One region of the [Pantoea] beijingensis genome, then DNA from elsewhere that is predicted to be linked to it. Evidence: predicted binding sites of a transcription regulator. Region 1 holds the regulator's gene; the other holds the start of a gene.
The links. Region 1 encodes PurR, which represses purine synthesis genes. Its sites were predicted from a motif close to CANGCAAACGTTTGCNTG; they were not measured.

Region 1 (7,761 bases):
ACGCTTAGGGGGTTGGCCTTTAGTGCCCGCAGAGGCGCACGATCAGGAAGTCGATAGCTAACACAGATGTGTAAATAAGGGCGGGAATCCGCCCTTATTCTCAGTGATTAGTTTTCTTCAGCGGGATATTTAGCCGCTGTTTCTTTAATCAGCTGCTGTAATTCCCCCGCCTGATACATCTGAATGACGATATCGCAGCCACCAACTAACTCGCCATCAACCCACAGTTGTGGGAACGTTGGCCAGTTAGCATACTTTGGCAGCTCGGCGCGGATGTCCGGATTTTGCAGGATATCCACGTAGGCAAAGCGTTCGCCACAGGCAGAGAGAGCCTGAACCGTCTGCGCAGAGAACCCACAGCTTGGCAGCTTTGGCGAGCCTTTCATGTAAAGCAGGATTGGGTTTTCTGCGATCTGGCGCTGAATTTTTTCAACAGTACTCATAATTGCCTTCCTTAATACGTTACTTCGTGTCTATTTATTGTAGCGATACTCGGCATCACCTGAAAACGACATTTTCATCATAATTGCCCAGTTTGAGCCCATTATGCCAAAAACATAGACTAGAATAACAACTGTGCCCAAATAATCACTGGTAGATAAGGCTATATCTTAAATCTTTATCGCGTGCTGTTACCTTCGCGAGAATGTAAACGGCTAACAATCCGGCTGGCGGAATGCACGGTTGACCGTTTTTTAAGTAGTAACATTTCGTCATAATAGTGGCGAGATAAGCGACTGATAATGTTTATTTATAAACCGGATTGCGCTAATCCACGTTTTAAGCAAAAAAGACCTTACCTTTTATAAATCAATTAGATTAGAATCTTTCATCGGCGCTGCTTTTGTTGGGCAGAATTTTATTAAGCCGCTCTCTGATGCGACGAGAGCATAACCTGTTGCGGGATCATGCGTTTACTCATCACACTCTTTATGCTGGCATTTGCACAGTTGTTCTTTAATATGGCGCACGCATCGCCACATGCTTCTGTTACCGCAAATCAGCATAAAAAAGTGGATAAAAGCAGCCCGCGTGAAGATGAGCGGCGCAAAAGACGCCAGGTTAAAACGTCGCCTAAAAAAGCACGTACAGCCTCGATTCAGAAAGTAAAGCTAAAGAAAAAGCCTTCGCTACAAACTGCAGCCGTTGCCACGCCCCACGTCATCTCCGGTAAGAAGCCACTGATAAGGCATTATGGTAAACAACGCAAAATCGCATCCAAAGCACCAACTCTGACAGAGAATGGCTCATTGACTCTCAGTACCGCTCACCGGGTGCGCTATCAGAAAGCGCGTGAAACCGCGATGAATAAATTAATGGGTCAGCTCGGGAAGCCCTATCTTTGGGGAGGTACATCGCCCCATACCGGTTTTGATTGCAGCGGTTTAGTCTGGTATGCCTATAAAGACCTGGTGAAGTTTAAAATTCCACGCACCGCTAATGAAATGTACCACTTACGTGACGCTGCAACGATAAATCGCGAAGCGTTGGAAAAAGGCGATTTAGTCTTTTTTCGGATTAATAATCGTGGGGCAGCGGATCACGTTGGAGTTTATCTCGGTAACGGCAAGTTTATCCAGTCTCCGCGCACCGGCAAAGACATACAGATAAGCGCGCTTGGCGATGATTACTGGCAACGACATTATGTAGGGGCCAGGCGCGTGATGACGCCCAAAACTATCCGTTAACGTGGTGTGTCTTACGTCTTGAACCGCAGTAGTAATGTCCACCAGTGTTGCGCAACTTTCCGAATCGAGCAATAACCAGAGAAAGAGAGGCCATCAGCATTTTCCGTTGTCTCCCCCCTTCCTCATACTTATGCATCTGTGATTAATGCATTACCGCCACCAGGCTAAACGCAATAATCATCAGCAATGCGCCAACGGTGGTCATCAGCGATAACTTCAGGTTAGTACACATATTACACCTCCTTAAATAAGATTCTGTCGATAAACTAACTGGCAACACGATCTGAATGTCAGAGACATCCTATCTCACAACATGAATTATGACGACAACCAATAGCGGTGAACAGATTTTCCTGACATGGCAGGTAAAAATCTCGTTTTCTGTTCACAGCCTTGATAGAATTCCTTTTTTTCGTTGCGCAACGACTGCAACGTCGCATCACTGGCCGTATCTCAAGACGTCAATTACCTTCCCGACGTCATTCAGACAGCAATGAATAAACGACTGCCGTCGGTAATGGTGATGCGGACGCAAACGTTTAACATCAAGCTTATCAACAAATTATGATAAGCGCAGGGGTAGCATTTTAATGGCAACAATTAAAGATGTGGCAAAGCGTGCGGGAGTCTCCACCACCACGGTTTCTCATGTCATCAACAAAACACGCTTTGTCGCGGAAGACACGCGGGAAGCAGTATGGGCAGCAATCAAAGCGTTACACTATTCTCCTAGTGCCGTTGCACGCAGCCTCAAGGTTAATCACACCAAATCAATTGGACTGTTGGCAACCTCTAGTGAAGCGCCCTATTTTGCTGAAATTATCGAAGCTGTAGAAAATTGCTGTTTTGATAAAGGCTATACGCTGATTTTAGGCAATGCGCATAACAACTTGCAGAAACAGCGCGCCTATCTTTCCATGATGGCGCAAAAGCGCGTGGATGGACTGCTGGTCATGTGCTCAGAATATCCCGATGATTTGCTGAAGATGCTGGAAGAGAATCGCAACATTCCGATGGTCGTTATGGATTGGGGAATGTCACGCGGCGACTTTACCGACACAGTCGTCGATAACGCCTTTTCCGGAGGTTATCTGGCAGGACGCTATCTGATTGACCGGGGACATCGGGACATCGGAGCCATTCCAGGCCAGTTGGAGCGCAATACCGGCGGCGGTCGGCACGCAGGATTCCTGAAGGCGCTGGCTGAAGCCAATATTACCGTCCGCGAGGAGTGGATCGTTCAGGGAGATTTTGAGCCTGAATCCGGATACCGTGCAATGCAGCAAATTTTATCGCAAAAGAACCGACCAACTGCCATATTCTGTGGCGGTGATATTATGGCAATGGGCGCGATTTGTGCCGCCGATGAGATGGGGCTGCGGGTTCCGCAGGATATTTCGGTGATCGGGTATGATAACGTGCGTAACGCTCGCTACTTCACCCCTGCGCTAACTACCGTTCACCAGCCGAAGGTGCAGCTTGGTGAAACTGCCTTTGAAATGCTACTGGACCGAATTACCAGTAAACGCGAAGAGCCGCAGACAATTGAAGTCCATCCTTCTCTGATAGAACGTCGTTCGGTAATCGATGGTCCTTTCAGAGATTACCGCCGCTAAGAGTTTGTGAATGCAGGTCCGGGCAACGCCCGGTATCACTCGCGTAGCCACTCTTCATTCATCGTTTCACTGCTTCCCAGATAATCCAGTAGCCAGCTTAATGCCGGCGACATACTCTGCTCAGCCCAACTCACGCAGCAAGGGCTGTCAGGGAAGCTTTCCGGCAGCGATAATTCACTTAGTGCTCCAGATGCTATTAACGGCGCGGCAAAATGCCCTGGCACCATACCCACACAGAATCCCGCCAGCAAACAATCAAAAGCAGTTTCCCAGTCGGGCGTAACCAGTCGTCGCTGATTGTCCAGCGTCCAGGTCGTCCGTTTTGGTAACGCACGGGAAGTGTCTTCCAGTACCAACGATGGCCACTCTCGTATCCGGTCATCCTCAACGGCACCTGAATGCCGCGTCAGCGGATGTCCTGCTTTTACAACGCAGCGCCAGTTCACCGCCCCCATGTCGCGAAAAGCAAATCGCCCACCCACGGGAATCGCCTGCGTCGCGCCAATAGCGACGTCGACGCGGCCATCCGCTAACGCATCCCACACGCCATTGAACACTTCAGACGAAACGTGCAACTCCATATCTGGAAAAAAACGGTAAAAATCAAGGACCAACTGCCGGGTTCGTTGCGGTTTAACAATACGGTCGACCGCAATACTCAACTGCCCCCGCCAACCATTAGCGACCTGTTGGCACTGTCTGCGGGTGGCAAGCATTTTTTTGATAACACCTCGCCCTTCATGAATAAAAAGACGACCAGCATCCGTCAGAATAACATCGCGGTGACGGCGCTCAAAAAGGCTAACCGCCAGCCACTCTTCCAACTGACGCACGGTATAGCTTACCGCTGAAGGTACACGGTGTAGCTCATTCGCTGCTGCACTAAAACTGCCGGTGCGCGCTACAGCGTCGACCACTTCAAGGGAATGTTCAGACCACACAATTTGCCTTCAATTATTTTGATAACAAGACGCAAATATTAGCGTTTCACAACGTGTATGGCACGCGTTTACACTCAGCCGCGTTAAAATCACCTGCTATATAAAAAGAGCTGTTTAATGATCAAGTCGAAAGGTTTCCTTATTTACCTGGCCGTGCTGAGCATGCTGGGATTTCTTGCTACCGATATGTACCTTCCCGCCTTTGGCGCCATGCAACAAGATCTCCAGACCAATCCGGGGGCTATTAGCGCCAGCCTGAGTATATTTCTGGCCGGTTTTGCCTGTGCTCAGTTGGTGTGGGGGCCCTTATCGGACCGTATTGGGCGTAAGCCAGTATTGTTAATGGGCCTGAGCCTGTTTGCGGTCGGCTGCGCGGGCATGTTGTGGGTTGAAAGCGCGCCACTGTTATTAGCGCTGCGTTTTGTTCAAGCGATAGGTGTTTGTTCGGCCGCAGTGAGCTGGCAAGCACTGGTTGTTGATCGCTATAGCGGCACTCAGGCAAATCGCGTTTTTGCTACGATTATGCCGCTGGTCGCCCTTTCTCCAGCACTGGCACCCTTGTTGGGTGCATGGCTTTTGAACCATTTTAGCTGGCGCGCTATTTTTGTTGCCCTGTTCGTCATTGCGATAGCGTTATTCATTCCAACACTACGTCTGCAAACCAAAACCGCCAGTACAGTACATAATAATGCTCAGGAGAAGGTCAGTTTCTTCACACTATTACAGTCTCGTCCTTACAGCGGCAATGTGCTGATTTATGCCGCCTGCTCTGCCAGTTTTTTTGCCTGGCTAACAGGGTCGCCATTTATTTTGGCCAATCTTGGCCTGACACCGGGCGATATTGGCCTGAGTTACGTTCCGCAAACGATCGCATTTCTGATTGGTGGATTTGGCTGTCGCACACTGCTTAATCATGTTGACGGGAAAACCATCCTGCCCTGGTTACTGCTGGGTTATGCTATCAGTATTACGGCAATTTTTTTGGTCGCGCTATCCGGCATCGTTACGTTGAGCGCACTCTTAATTCCTTTTTGTGGGATGGCGATGGCAAATGGTGCTATTTACCCGATCGTAGTCGCCAACGCCCTATTACCTTTTCCAAAGGCAACCGGTAAAGCAGCAGCCTTGCAAAATATGCTGCAACTGGGACTGTGTTTCTTTGCAAGCCTCGCGGTTTCATCACTTATTTCACAAGTATTGATAGTAACCACCGCCGTAATGTTGTTCACAATTTTTCTGGCCTTCATTGGTTTTGCACTACAATTTCAAGGGTGGCCAAAGAAATTACGCGACGGTGAAGTCGCCACACTGGGTAGACATTCCTGAGAAAAACGATTTAGTTAGCACCCTAACAATTTACCATTGAATATTGCCTCACGTGAGCATATACTCTTTTTGAGGCAATTTTTTACAACAAATTAGCAACATTTTTTTATTTTAGCCTGACAGGGTTGTCGTGGTGTTTTACGGCGTGGCATTCGTTGCGCTTCTCTGCAGGAAATACCCAACGTAAACGACGCCGTAGTGACTTGAGTTGGCATCTGTACGATCGTCCCTCAGGAATAAGTACCACTGTTGCGTTCTTAAGAAAGGTATATTCATTCAATTTCAATCCTCTGTTTAACGTCGGATATCTGACGCACGGATTTTTCCGTGGGTTTTCTCATAATACTGTAGAAATTGACTATTCTATTTCTCAGGTTCTAATCACAGAAGGTGATGGAGAAGCTATGAGTTCATCGTGTATAGAAGAAGTGAGCCTGGAAGAAAACCATTGGTACCGCATTGTCCATGAAATGCTCAATATTGCTGATATTGAGATTAATGGTTCGCGCCCGTGGGATATTCAGGTTAAAAATCCGGAGTTTTTTAAACGGGTTATCCAGGACGGCTCACTGGGGCTGGGTGAAAGTTACATGGACGGCTGGTGGGATTGTGAACGCCTCGATATTCTTTTTCAGCGCGTATTAATACATAAACTCGACCAGAAACTCCCTCACCACTTTAAAGATACGCTGCGCGTCGCGGCTGCGCGTCTCACCAATTTGCAATCCAAAAAACGCGCGTGGATCGTTGGTAAAGAACATTACGATCTGGGTAACGATCTCTTTTCGTTGATGCTGGACCCGCATATGCAGTACTCCTGCGGATACTGGAAAGAAGCCTATACGCTTGAGCAAGCACAAAATGCTAAGCTGAAAATGATTTGTGAAAAACTACAGCTTCAGCCCGGCATGTCCTTGCTGGATATTGGCTGCGGCTGGGGTGGATTGGCCGAGTATGCGGCCCGCCACTATGGCGTGAGTGTTTACGGTGTCACTATTTCTGCCGAACAACAGAAATTAGCACAGGCACGCTGTGAAGGTCTGGACGTCACTATCCTGCTACAGGATTACCGCGACCTTAATCAGCAATACGATCGTATTGTTTCCGTCGGCATGTTTGAACATGTGGGGCCTAAAAATTACGCCACCTACTTTGACGTGGTTAATCGTAACTTGAAGCCCGACGGTATTTTCCTGTTGCATACCATCGGTGCAATTAAAACCGATGTGAATGTAGATCCCTGGATCAATAAATATATATTCCCTAACGGCTGCCTCCCCTCAGTACGTCATATCGCTGACGCCAGCGAGCCCCACTTTGTTATGGAGGACTGGCATAATTTCGGCGCAGATTACGATACAACGTTAATGGCGTGGTATGCGCGTTTTAATGATGCCTGGCCACAGTTGGAAGAAAAGTACGGGGAACGTTTTAAACGTATGTTTAGTTATTACCTTAACGCATGCGCGGGTGCGTTCAGATCGCGCAGTATTCAGCTTTGGCAGGTCGTGTTTAGTCGTGGTGTAGAAGGTGGGTTACGCGTCCCACACTAAATGGTCAACCGCCGTTTCAGTAGATTACGCAGGAAACAGCAAGGGATAACGACAACGTACTGAGTATACTGCTCAACCCTATAGAAATATCACCAAACTCAAGGGTCGCAAGCGACCCTTTTACTTTACTCACGACTCTTCAGCCCGTTCAGCCGCCGTCAATAACGCGGCTTCACGCTGTGCTAACACCCGCTCGACCGTTTCGACAATGGCCTGAGTGTGGGGATCGATCTCGATATTGACACGTTGTCCCAACTTCTTCGTGCCCAGCGTAGTGCGAGCCAGCGTCTCAGGGATTAAATGCACACAGAACTTTGTTTTGTTAACATCCCCTACCGTCAAACTGATGCCATCAATGCCGATAAAACCTTTGTGCAGAATGTATTTCATCTGCTCTACGTCCCGAGGTTTAAACCAAATTTCGCGATTATTCTCTGAATTAATGATCTTACAAATTTCGGCCGTAGTCATAATGTGGCCAGACATCAAGTGCCCACCAATCTCATCACTGAATTTCGCAGCTCGCTCAACGTTTATCTTATCGCCCGGCTGAAGCTCACCCAAGTTAGTGATACGTAATGTCTCTTTCACCAAATCAAAACTCACGCGATCATTATTGATTTCCGTGACGGTTAGA
Region 2 (7,761 bases), 250 kb from region 1:
CCATCTCACGTGAAACCGGCGGGCAGATATTTATCTGGTCGTTTGCCAGCGAAGTGCTCTGCCTACTGGCGTACGCCTTCGAGGGAAATAATCAGGTCAACTTCCTGTGAGGCTGGTCCGAGTTTGGTGAGAATATTATAATCCTTTAACGCGATTTTACCCTCAGCTTCAAATCCGGTACGGTAGCCACCCCAGGGATCTTCACCCGCCCCGATTTTCTTTGCTTCCAGCGTTAAAGGCTTCGTTACGCCATTCAGCGTCAGATTACCGCTGATTTTGAGCTCATCGCCCTCTTTTTCTACGCGATTTGAAACAAAAGTTGCCTGCGGGTATTTGCTGACGTTGAGAAAATCACTGCTGCGAAGATGCTTATCGCGTTCTGCATGGTTAGTGTCCAGGCTGGCGGTGTTAATAGTGACGGTCACTTTATCAGCAGCAGGATTTTCTTCATCAAAGGTAAAATGGCCATCGAAGTCATTAAAGCGGCCATAGATCCAGCTGTAACCAAGATGACTAATACGAAATTGTAAAAAGGCATGCTGCCCTTTTTTATCTATTTTGTATTCAGCTGCGCCAGCCGTCGCTGTCACCATCAGCGTAGCTGCTATCGCGATTGCAGTCAGTGCTTTTTTTAACATACTAATCCCCTTTGAATGGTTAATCGATGCGATGACCCAGCATCCGTTTTAACGTGATATCACGATCGACAACGTGATGTTTCAATGCAGCGAGCCCATGCAGTATGGACAGAATCACGATGCTCCATGCAAGATAAAGATGAATATCGCCAGCCAGATCGGCTTGCTCTCCATATCCAGCCAGGATAGCAGGGACAGAAATCAGGCTAAAGACTTCAATGGGTTTGCCATTGGCTGTGGATATTAAATAACCAGTAATAAATAGGGCAAAAAGTACGGCATATAGCATCAAATGGACCACCACTGCACTAATACGCACCAGCGCCGAGTAGCTGTTTAGCGGTTTAGGTGGGGGAGAAATAAAGCGCCAGACCAGTCTAAAAATCATCACTGCGAACAGGGTGATACCGATACTTTTATGAAGGTTTGGTGCTTTATGATACCAGTCGTCGTAATAACCCAGTGATACCATCCATAAGCCCAGTGCAAACATACCATAGACAGCGGCCGCGACCAGCCAGTGTATTAGTATTGAGATATGTCCAAAATGCGTTGAAGTATTTTTCCATAGCATGATAAAGCTCCTTATATTCACTAACGGTAATGAGCTTGTATAAGCTTAAATAGAGCAGCAATATTTATTCATATGTTGATAACACATTGATTAGACTTGAGCAATTTTTTTGAATTCTTACCAGTGCATATCCTCGGTTAGATCGCAAGAACTTACACTATCATTCAGTTATTTATATTATATGTTTTAAATCAATGGTTTGAATTAACAGTGAATCAGATGGTAACCGTTTCATTCATCGGGGAAGGGGAGTTAACATACGCGTCAGTTAATGGCCAATTTATGTCAGCAGGAATTATTGGGTCTCTTTCTTCAGGCTGGACGCCGCGCGCCGAGAGTATAACGGTGTAGATATCCCAACACACGGCTGAACGGCCCGGAAAATCCGGGCAACGTCATATTGACTATCAAGATCCAGTTTATTGTTCCTGGCTGCCCGATACCTTTACCATCGGCGATATTCCGCCATATCGAAATAAATTAGTTAAAACGGGATAATGAAAAAGGTGAGAGATCGAATTTACTGCTTTTCCCGGCGGCAAACTGCGCGGCTATTTCACCTAAAACGCTGGCGAATTTAAATCCATGGCCGCTTAAACCGCTAATCAACAAGGTATCGGGCCGGTCTGGCAACGTATCAATGATAAAATCTTCATCAGGTGAATTATCATAACTACAGGCGGAGCCGCGCAGACACACACCTACACCGGGCAGGAAATGGCGCATAAAATTAAATACTTCACTGCCATCCTCGGCATAAGCCCCGAATGGTTTGCGTTGTTCCGGTGTGTCAATATGCTGGCCACCGTCATGTTTCCCCACTTTTAAGGCATTATTATCAGCAGGGAAACCATAGTAATGGGTTCCGTCGCTCATCTCAGCGGTAAAAGCAGGGAACTTATTGTTTTCGCTATAGCGACCATCGGCTTGATACCAGGAGAAAACTTTGCGCACCGGTGTAACAGGAAGTTCAGGAAGGAGTGTTTTAATCCAGGTGCCTGCGCTCAGTAATAGCTTACGTCCATAAAAAGGACCTTCTGCCGTTTGGACTCTATTAAGTTCTCCTTCCCGATCGATAGCGTCTACCGCACAGTTGAATAGCTGGGCACAGCCAGCTTTTTCCGCGAGCTGAATCCAACTGCGAATCGCAACTTCCGACTTGAGATAGCCTGAGCGTGGTTCAAAAACGGCAAGATAGCCATCCGGTACTTTGAATTCAGGCCAGCGTTGACAAACCTCCGCGGGCTTTAAAACCTCAATGTTGAGATTAAACTGTGAAGCGCTGTCGATGACATTATGAATAAAAGGGGAGTCGAGAGGGGCGAGATTAAGCACGCCGCTGCGCTGCATAATGCGTTCACCGCTAAGCTGCTCCAGTTCATCCCATAACTGTTGGGCACGAAGCACCAGAGGTACATAGCGAGAACCTTCACCATAGGCATGACGAATTAAACGGGTTTCGCCGTGGTGGCTCCCTTGTTGATGGGGGGGATGGGCACGATCTATCATCAAAACCTTCAGGCCCGCCTGGGTTGCGTAAAATCCGGCAGCGGCGCCCACCGAACCGCTTCCCACCACGATCAAATCGTAAATCATTGCGCTTCACTCCTCAAAACAACGTCAAGTTTCAGCAGGATAGCAAAATATTGCTGGCAATAAAAAGGCACCCATAAAGGGTGCCATATACAAAAAAATATGTATTGCGGCTGAAGTTGTCGAGTGTATTAACGGCGCTGACTTATTCCTGAATCATCGGTTATAACCTGTTCATCGGAATATGTTCTCATGCTGCCGTTTAGCAATTCAGCCATTGAAGAAACCGTACAAAATTTAGTGCTTCTTGTAGTCACGATCCTGGTATTCAGTTGCTTCTATCTTTGCAATGCCGGCTTCAAGAATGGATATAAATTGTCGGGCAACGTCAGTTGTTAACCAATAAGTTTGCCCCACTTCAGCTTCATCAGCTTGCTGCGTAGCGGATGAAAGCGAATGTAGACGAATCATCATGGCGTCATAGCTGTCGACCGTACTGATATCCCACCCAACCAGGGGATGTGTTTGGATAACATCTTTGTTTCTGTCCATTATAACCCCCTTATTACTCGTGAAAACGAAGCGATTTATCGAGGTTCAATGCAGCTTTTTTTACATACAGCGTGTTAACTATAACATCATATTTATCATAAGCAGGATGAAAATGCAGCGAAAGTATAATGAAATGTTTTTGGATGATATTTGAGCAGAATAAAGATTGCGTATGGATTTAAATAAATTCTCGCGCGTTGACGAGAATTTATTCGGGTATGACGTTTGCCTGAACTTTTACAATTCCATTGCGTTTTTCCAGCTCATCAGCGAGACGGGCAAAATGTTGTTGCATGATCTCGTCACGATTCTGATTTTGCGATTCCAGACGTAAACTGTGAATTAATAATTGGTTCGATTTTTCATCCAGGCAAAAAGAGAGCCAGGAAAAAGCATTTTCAAGGACGGTTAGGCGGCGCTGTTGATCGCTGATCAACGCGAGCAGTTCACCAAACGTCATCGCCTCTTCAGGTTTATCTGTGGTCACGGTAACTACCTCCAGTAAAACGTGATGTTGGCAAGGATATGTGATCTCACCTTGACAGTCTATACCCTCGACATGTCAAGCCATAGGTTTATTGGCGGCAAGACAAAAAAGCCGGATAGCGACACCCGGCAACAATAGCATTTACAGTAGTTTTATTAATTTGGTGTTTTGCATATTTACGCGCTAACTGGCGCATCCGGCAGTGCGGCGGTTTTTACGACAGTAATGCACATGCAGCACGCGGTGATTAGCTCTGCGTAGTCGGTTAATCAGTGATAAACCAGTCGTCAGCACTCTCCCAGGTTTCCTGCAAAATATCGCTAATGCGATCTTTTGATTCTTTACCGCCGCCCATTACCGTCAGGTTATTTGCGCTGGCATAGCGAACTGATACGCGATTATCCGTTTCCGGGAATTGCTTATCGATACGTTTGGCTAATTCATCCGTCAGTGCTTCAAGTGCACCAGCAGGAAGAACAGTGGTTTTTGCTACAGTGACTTCAACACGCATGAGAGCCTCCGATATGTTTACTGTATGTTTATACAGTTATAAAAACAGTAAAGCAAGGGAAACCACATGTAACACTTATCGCTGTGAGTAAAACTGCAGAGCGATACGCTGAGATCCACTGATGAGCCGCGTGACGGTTAGTAAGATGTTACGAGAAGTAAGGTCTTCCCGTAACTAACCTCGGCAGGATCAGACGATAACTTGCCAGTTGAGAGTCTCACCTGCCAGGAACGGTACTAACGTATCGTCACCGAAGGTAATACTCTCTTCAACCGTATAAGGTTGGCGAACCAGGGTGATTTTATCTTCATTTAATGGCAGACCATAAAAACGTGGACCATTTTCTGAGCAGAAGGCCTCAAGGTGATGGAGTGCGTTCATCTCTTCAAATACGGTGGCATAAGCCGGCAGCGCGCTCGGGGCGTTAAATACACCGGCGCAGCCGCAACTGGCTTCTTTACGCTGCCGAGTATGTGGGGCGGTATCCGTACCGAGGAAGAAACGATCGTGCCCGCTGGCGATAATCTGGCGCAATGCTTGCTGATGAATATTACGCTTAAGAATGGGCAGGCAGTATAAATGTGGGCGAATGCCCCCGACCAGCATATGGTTACGGTTAAACATAAGATGCTGTGGAGTAATGGTGGCGGCGATATAACGATTGCCTTGCTGCACATACTCTGCGGCTTCCTTCGTCGTGATATGTTCAAATACCACCTTCAGTTCGGGGAATTGCTGGCGCAGTGGCTCCAGAACCGTTTCGATAAAGCGGGCTTCGCGGTCGAAAATATCAATATGCGCCTCTGTTACTTCTCCATGAATTAACAGAGGCATACCGATTTTTTGCATACGCTCCAGCACGGCGGCAATCGCGGCAATATTCGTCACGCCGTGGCTTGAGTTGGTTGTGGCATGGGCGGGATAGAGCTTGGCTGCGGTAAATACTGCATTACTGAAGCCTTTTTCCACTTCGTCAGGATCGAGTGAGTCAGTCAGGTAGCAGGTCATCAACGGCTCAAAACGATCCCCGGTGGGAATGGCAGCACGAATGCGCTCGCGGTAGGCGATAGCACTGTCGACGCTGGTCACCGGCGGAACTAAATTGGGCATCACGATTGCGCGACCGCACACCGCACTGGTATAGGGCAACACTGTCTGTAGCAATTCATCATCGCGCAGATGAATATGCCAGTCGTCAGGGCGGCGGATGATTAATTGCTGGGGTTGTGCAGTCATGAAGTATGCTCCGGCTAAGAAAGGAATTCATCGTGTGGTTTTGAGCCGGGTACTAAGCATAGGGGTAAAGGCAACCGATTGCACTCGCTTTATTATCGCACACATAAAAAAGCCCCATGACAGGGGCTATATAAGCAACACGGCAAGTTAGTTGGTAAAAGGAATGACCAGTTCGCCGGGTTTGACTTCAAGTCCTTTGGCAAATTTTTTCGCCAGTGACTCTGCTTTACTGCGGTCAGTACTCAGAATATAAGCGGGTTTCTGATTGAAATAGCTTTTCAGCGACTCATTCAGATAAGGCGTCAGGGTTTTCATGATTTTCTGCATTTTTTCAGGTTGCACTGTGGTCTCCGTGATCTCCAGATCCTTCAGAAAAATGGCACCTTGCTCTTTATCAAAAACCGGCTGAGCTTTCATTGTCAGATGCATATCGGCTTTTTGTGGGCCAAACAGCGAAGTGATATTCACGTTCGCATTCCCCGTCAGCGTCACTTTATTTGGCTCTTCGCGTCCGATCTGGCTTACGAGATCGCTCAATACGATATGGGCATCTATCAGCCCTGCGACGCCAATCTGTTTTTCATAATTATTGTGTTTTTGCAGAGCCTGATTAACTTCCTGCTCGCTGATGGTGTACTGGGTGAGGGGCGTACAACCGGCAAGTAGGCCGGCTAACAGAAGCGCGCTTAGCGCCAGAAAAAACTTTTTCATTGTTGTCCTCGGTAGTTAATTCGTCCTTCCACAACGGCAAAGCATGCCTCAGAGAAGAAAAAGAGTCACCAGGATGTTGCCGAAAGAAATGAGAAAATAAACAAGTCAATGTGACAAGCATTTGGATGAGCAGCCCGGTTCCTTGTGGTCACGCGATGCGATCGCACGTGAAAAATGGACTGAGCGCTGTGTTGCTGGCTTTATCACTTTGGTGTCAGGATCGCTGGAGCCACAGTTCGCTGGTTGAATTGCCACCAAAGAGCAAAAAGTGTGATAAAACCGATGCAGCCGAGCATTAACCACGGCAATTCCGGCATCGCTAACGTACGGCCGGTATCAAACATCCAGCCGCCCCCGCTATAGCCTACTGCGCCACCGAGAGCCAGCCCTAAACGGCTGAACCCCATATAGCTTCCGCGTGCCCGGGCACTGGCAAGCGAGGCACTAAGGGTTTCGCGCGCGGGTTCCGCAATGACTGAACCAATGTAAAAGGTGCAAATCAATATAAATACTTGCTGCAGCGTGCTGGCGATGCCGATTGGGATCAAACTTAACGTCATCAGCAACAACCCTGCCATTAGTCTATGTTCGAGGCGAAAACGCGTTTCGCTCCAGCGCGCAATGGGGTAAAGAAGCGTCAGCGATAGCGTGGCTTCGATAGCATACATCCATTTCACCGCACCTGGTGCGCCGGCGATCTGATTGACCACGATAGGCAGCATCAGCATCACCTGCACTGAAAGTGCATAATATCCCGTCAGCGTCAGAACGTAAGTGCAGAACCGTTTGTCTTTCAGCACCGCAAGCATACCTTCGCGCATTGGCGTACGTATGCTTGAAATACGCCATGCTGGCAGCAGGCAGGCGTTACACAACGCGGCCAGCACAAAGACCAACGCACCCACCCAACACACCAAACGAAAATCATATGCCAGCAACCAACTGCCAATCAGTGCGCCGATAACGGCACCGGCACTGTCTTGCATCATCAAGAGTGAAAAGAAACGTCCCCGATCTTTAGGTCGGACCAGCTTAATCACCATCGCGGTCCTCGGGGGATCAAACAGTGTACCGCCGAGACCGGAAAGAATGCAGGAGAGCCACAAAACCCAGGGCTCATGCGCAACGGCCATTGAAAAAAAACCGGCGGCTCGCAATAGCATACCTGTGACGATCATTGGCTTAGCGCCAAAACGATCGGCGATGGCTCCCCCAAAAATGCCCAACCCTTGCTGAACAAGCTGGCGCAAGCCGAGCGCGATGCCTACCATCAACGCGGCCCAACCGAGCTGTTCAACAAAACGTATTGAAATGAGGGGGAATACAACAAAAAATCCCAGTACAACCAGCATGTTATCAAATAACAAAAAATATTTACCGAGGCTTCGTGCCCGCGCAACCCGAGACATGCTTCTTCCTAAGCGAAAATGAGGGAGGTGATCTGGACGGCCTATTTTCCTCTCAATATGTCTATTTTCACAGCGATTGTGGGATGATATTTTTTCATCGTCATTGGCCA

Region 2: the regulator PurR is predicted to act here: its motif matches at 5,599-5,616, upstream of pyrC (dihydroorotase).

Annotation. Positions count from the first base shown of each region.
Region 1 is NZ_CP071409.1:2,148,327-2,156,087, forward strand. Features, by position in the region: gene rnt (ribonuclease T) at 1-61, shown strand, start outside; gene J1C60_RS09645 (Grx4 family monothiol glutaredoxin) at 108-446, opposite strand; gene J1C60_RS09650 (C40 family peptidase) at 909-1,688, shown strand; gene cydH (cytochrome bd-I oxidase subunit CydH) at 1,831-1,920, opposite strand; gene purR (HTH-type transcriptional repressor PurR) at 2,279-3,304, shown strand; gene punR (DNA-binding transcriptional activator PunR) at 3,340-4,245, opposite strand; gene punC (purine nucleoside transporter PunC) at 4,363-5,571, shown strand; gene cfa (cyclopropane fatty acyl phospholipid synthase) at 5,976-7,124, shown strand; gene J1C60_RS09680 (riboflavin synthase subunit alpha) at 7,254-7,761, opposite strand, start outside.
Region 2 is NZ_CP071409.1:2,399,831-2,407,591, reverse strand. Features, by position in the region: gene J1C60_RS10910 (YceI family protein) at 63-638, opposite strand; gene J1C60_RS10905 (cytochrome b) at 658-1,212, opposite strand; gene solA (N-methyl-L-tryptophan oxidase) at 1,693-2,808, opposite strand; gene bssS (biofilm formation regulator BssS) at 3,043-3,297, opposite strand; gene J1C60_RS10890 (hypothetical protein) at 3,506-3,784, opposite strand; gene dinI (DNA damage-inducible protein I) at 4,050-4,295, opposite strand; gene pyrC (dihydroorotase) at 4,485-5,531, opposite strand; gene J1C60_RS10875 (lipoprotein) at 5,679-6,242, opposite strand; gene mdtH (multidrug efflux MFS transporter MdtH) at 6,446-7,651, opposite strand.